DNA from 2 places in the Cobetia sp. PS-4MA genome. Region 2 is predicted to be linked to the other one. Evidence: predicted binding sites of a transcription regulator. Region 2 holds the regulator's gene; the other holds the start of a gene.
What was found. Region 2 encodes PhoB, which activates phosphate uptake and scavenging genes when phosphate is short. Its sites were predicted from a motif close to TGTCATANNNNTGTCANA; they were not measured.
Positions count from the first base shown of each region.

Region 1 (2,400 bases), 810 kb from region 2:
TCTCGGTCGGGGTCACGGAGGTCATCTGGGTGATGGCGACGTCAGTGCCCGGATTCTCGGCGTAGAAGCCCTGCTCACGTGTCAGCTCTGCCGCGGCGGTGGTGATCGGCAGGTAGCCGGTGAACTGGTGCCAGTCGGCCTGGACTTCGGGCCTGGAGAGGTACTGGAAGAACTTGGCGACGCCCTGGTATTCCTCATCGCTGTGGCCGGACAGCACCCACAGTGACGCGCCGCCGATGATGGAGTTCTGCGGCGTCTCGATCGCGTCGCTGTCGTAGGGCAGCGGTGCCACGCCGAACTCGAAGCCCTTGGCGCTTTCCTTGACGCCGGCATAGCTGGCGGAGGAGCCCATCATCATCGCGCACTCACCGGAGTAGAACTTCGGCGCCGCGTCATCGAAGCGACCGCCGAACACGAAGCGCTTGTCGGCCTGCCAGTCGTCGAGGCGCTGGATGTGGTCGACCACGGCGGTCTTGTTGAATTCAAGGCGGGTATCGGTGCCGGCGAAGCCATTGGCCTTACTGGCGAAGGGCACGTCATTGCGTGCCGAGAAGTTCTCCAGCATCACCCAGGACGGCCAGGTGGTCGTCAGGCCACAGCTGCCCGCGCCGGAATCGACGACCTTCTTGAGGGCATCACCCAGCTCCTGCCAGGTGGCCGGCACGGATTCGACACCGGCCTTGGCCAGCATGTCCTTGTTGTAATAGGTGACCGGGGTGGAGGAGTTGAACGGCATTGACAGCATCTTGCCTTCGGTGTCGGTGTAGTAGCCGGTGACGGAAGACAGGTAGGCCTTCGGATCGAAACTCGCGCCTTCTGACGGTGCATAGTCCGCCATCAGCTGATGGACCGGCATGATGGCACCCTTGGCGCTCATCATGGTGGCGGTGCCGACCTCGAAGATCTGCACGATGTCCGGGCCCTTGCCGGCCCGGAAGGCGGCAATGGCGGACGTCATGGTCTCGGAGTAGTTGCCCTTGAAGACCGGCTTGACGACGAATTCATCCTGACTTGCATTGAAGTCGGCCGCGATCTCGTCGACCTTCTTGCCAAGTCCGCCCCCCATGGCGTGCCACCACTCGACTTCGGTGGCGGCCAAGGCACTGGCGGAAGCGGTCGCGAAACCGACTGCCAGCGCGAGGCTGGCAAGATGACGGGTGCCACGGGTGTTGAGCATTGCGTGATGGGTAGGGCGGCGCATGGTCGAGCTCCTGAGAGGGTCCCTGGTCAGCCTTGTGGGAGTCGCGCAGGCTGACTGCTGTCGATCGATGGCGAACGATCAAGCGAACATCTTTTTGTTCTTATGATGATCGTCCGAAAAGCGTAGACGACTCTAGAAGGCTTTCCTTACAACTTTATGACGGTTGGATGTTCATGTGCGGGTAACCACCGTCGGCCCTGCACGGGGCGCGGTGGATCAGGCGATCATCCGGCGAGTGTGCTAGTCTTGCGCGCTGAAAATGCCTGTGGCGGAGAATGCGATGAAAGTGGTGGAAGTGAGTGCCGGTGCCCGGCGCGATGCGTGTCTGGCGATGCTGTGTGCCGAAGTGCATGGCCGCGAGGGGGGGCTGGATGCGCTGGTGAGCTATGCCGGTGTCCGAGGTGTCTGGTTCGAGAACGAGACCGCTCGCCTGTTCGCGCTGGTGGACGATGCCGAGCGCATCCACTCCGCCGCCCTGTTGGTGCTCGACGAGAATGCGCGCGGGCTGAATCTTGCCCTGTGGGCGACGCCGCCGGTCCATCGTGGCCATGACCACGGCATCGCGCTGGTGTCACAGCTGGCGGATCATGGTCGTCTGCAGGTGCGTCTCACCGACGGCTCGCTGGTCAGCGTGCTGCGTCGCGCCGGGATCAACGACTGGCTGGAGGCCGAAGGCGATCGCCCGCGTGAGCTGGTCGGCATGAATCCGGCGGCGCGTGTCGGCACTCTCGCGGCGCTGGACGAGCCGCTGCGTCTGGATCGCGAGCGCATCAAGCGCACCTTCAAGGCGCGCCCGAAGGACTTCGAGACCTACAAGAACGCCTTCGTGCGTGATCTCGAGCACTTCGCGCGTCATATCTGAGATCGAGATGACGCGAAGCATGGCGCCTCCTGCCAATAAAAAGGCCCCGCTCACTGAGCGGGGCCTTTGTGGTTCTGCGATCAGCAATCAGGTCTTGCATCGATCACGCGGGCGTCGGCCGGTGATCAGGCGGCGTCCTGCTGTGGGTTGGAGGCTGTGCCGTCGCTTGCCATCGGCTTGCGCACGAAGGCATCGAAATCGAAGTGGTCGACGGTCAGCATGTCGAGTACCTCGGTTTCGAAGACGCGCATGAAGTCGCCATCCTCAGCGGACAGGATACCGGCCTCGACCGCCGCTTCGATGCGCGCTTCCGGTGACAGGGCGTCGGCCGGGATCT
Region 1 covers NZ_CM173107.1:740,690-743,089, forward strand. The annotation lists gene ugpB (sn-glycerol-3-phosphate ABC transporter substrate-binding protein UgpB) at 1-1,201, opposite strand, end outside; gene AC26AR_RS03145 (hypothetical protein) at 1,482-2,063, shown strand; gene AC26AR_RS03150 (acyl-CoA dehydrogenase) at 2,189-2,400, opposite strand, start outside.
Region 1: a site for PhoB is predicted at 1,346-1,363, ahead of ugpB (sn-glycerol-3-phosphate ABC transporter substrate-binding protein UgpB). Genes of this name have one in related genera too.

Region 2 (2,400 bases):
GCATCACGGAGCGCGAGGCGCTGACCCTGTTCGGTGTGCTGGTCGCGGCCGCCTTCGTGCTGGTGTGCTTCACCAACCTGACCACGGTGCTGCTGTCGATCGTCGCCGTGCTACTGGCGGCCAGCTATCCGTTCATGAAGCGCTTCCATCATCTGCCGCAGGTGGTGCTGGGTGCCGCCTTCGGCTGGGCGATTCCGATGGCCTTCGCGGCGACGCTTGAGGAGGTGCCGACCTATGGCTGGTGGCTGTTCGCGGCCAACCTGATGTGGACGGTGGCCTACGACACCGCCTATGCGATGGTCGATCGCAATGACGATCTCAAGGTCGGCATCAAGTCCACCGCCGTCCTGTTCGGCCGCGCCGACACGCTGATGATCGGTCTGCTGCAGCTGGGCATGCTGGCGGTGTTGATCGGCATCGGCCTGCACCTGGCGCTGGGCATCTTCTACTGGCTGGGGCTGGCCGCGGCGGCCGTGACCTTCGTCTGGCAGCAGCGCCTGATTCGCGAGCGGGAGCGTGGCCCCTGCTTCCAGGCATTTCTCAACAACCACTGGTCCGGCCTGCTGATCTTCGCGGGCATCGCGCTGGCGACCTGGCCAGCTGCCTGACCCCTCTTTCCGGCCAACGGGCCCGAGTCCTCATCCGGTCTGCCAGCGACCTTCCTCGTGCGGCGAGGCGTGACATTCACGCCTTGAGAGAGTTGAGGGACTCGCTGGCAAGCCGGGCGGCAAGCTGCCAAGCTGGCGATTGTCATCTCACTGTCATATAAGCAGGTTGTAATCGTCATCGACTTGTCATTCTGGCGCGTGCGCCGACTGCTGCATGGGATCTAGCGATGAGCTCCAAGACCGTACTGATTGTCGACGACGAATCCTCGATACGCGAGATGATCGCCGTCGCCCTGGAAATGGCGGATTACCGCGTGCTGGAGGCCGACAATGCCCAGGACGCCCACGCCATCGTCGTCGATGAAAAGCCCGATCTGCTGTTGCTGGACTGGATGATGCCCGGCACCAGCGGGCTGGAACTGGCGCGCCGCCTCAAGCGTGACGAGACCACGGCGGAGCTGCCGATCATCCTGCTCACCGCCAAGGGCGAGGAAGACAACAAGATCCAGGGGCTCGAGGCCGGGGCGGACGATTACATCACCAAGCCCTTCTCGCCACGCGAGCTGGTGGCACGCCTCAAGGCCGTGCTGCGCCGCACCACGCCCAAGGGCGTCGAGGAGTCGGTGGAAGTCGAGGGTCTGATGCTCGACCCCGCCAGCCACCGCGTGACCGCACACGGCAACTCCCTGGAGGTCGGCCCCACCGAATACCGCCTGCTGCAGTTCTTCATGACCCATCAGGAGCGCGCCTACACCCGCAGCCAGCTGCTGGATCAGGTCTGGGGCGGCAATGTCTATGTCGAGGAGCGCACCGTGGACGTGCACATTCGTCGTCTGCGCAAGGCGCTGGGCGAGGGGCATCAGCACTTGATCCAGACCGTCCGCGGTACCGGTTATCGCTTCAGCGCCCAGGCCTGAGACGCGGATGCGCTACTGGACGAACGAGCTATGGCGGCTGGGCTATCTGGCGGGCGGCTTCGGGCTGGTCGGCGGACTGCTCGGCCTGCTGGGCTGGGGCCTGGCGCTGGGGCTGGCGCTGTACCTGTTCGTCCATCTCAAGCACCTCAAGAGCCTCTACACCTGGCTGATCACCAACCCCCATGAAGAGCCGCCGCCCGGCGATGGCGTCTGGGGGGATCTGCTCGATCGTCTGTATCGCTACCAGAAGGGTCAGCGTCAGGCGCAGGAGCGACTGCGCAGTATCCTCAACCGCATCCAGGAATCCTCGGAAGCGATGCGCGATGGCTTGGTGATGCTCGACAATCACGGCGACATGGAGTGGTGGAACAGCGCTGCCGAGCAGTTGATCGGCCTCAAGGCCAGTCACGACCGCGGCCAGCACGTCACCAACTATCTGCGTGACCCCGTGTTCATCGATTACTTCAATCGGCTGGCCTATCGTGAGCCGCTGACCCTGCAATCGCCGCTCTCCGACAACCTGACCCTGCAGATCTCCATCACCCTGTTCGGTGACAACGAGCGCCTGGTGATGGTGCGCGATGTCACCCGTCTCTACCGTCTCGAGGAAATGCGCCGCGATTTCGTGGCCAATGTCTCCCATGAGCTGCGCACGCCGCTGACGGTACTGGCCGGCTACCTCGAGACCTATTCCGACTATGCCGATGACCTGCCCCCGCGCTGGCAGCGTGGCCTGGGACAGATGCAGAGTCAGACCGACCGCATGCAGCACCTCGTCGAGGATCTGCTGACCCTGTCGCGCCTGGAGACCGACGAGCTGTCGGGCGAAGGACGTCGCATCGACATGGCACAGCTGCTGACGCGTATCCGGGAAG
Region 2 covers NZ_CM173107.1:3,927,731-3,930,130, forward strand. The annotation lists gene ubiA (4-hydroxybenzoate octaprenyltransferase) at 1-608, shown strand, start outside; gene phoB (phosphate regulon transcriptional regulator PhoB) at 836-1,525, shown strand; gene phoR (phosphate regulon sensor histidine kinase PhoR) at 1,533-2,400, shown strand, end outside.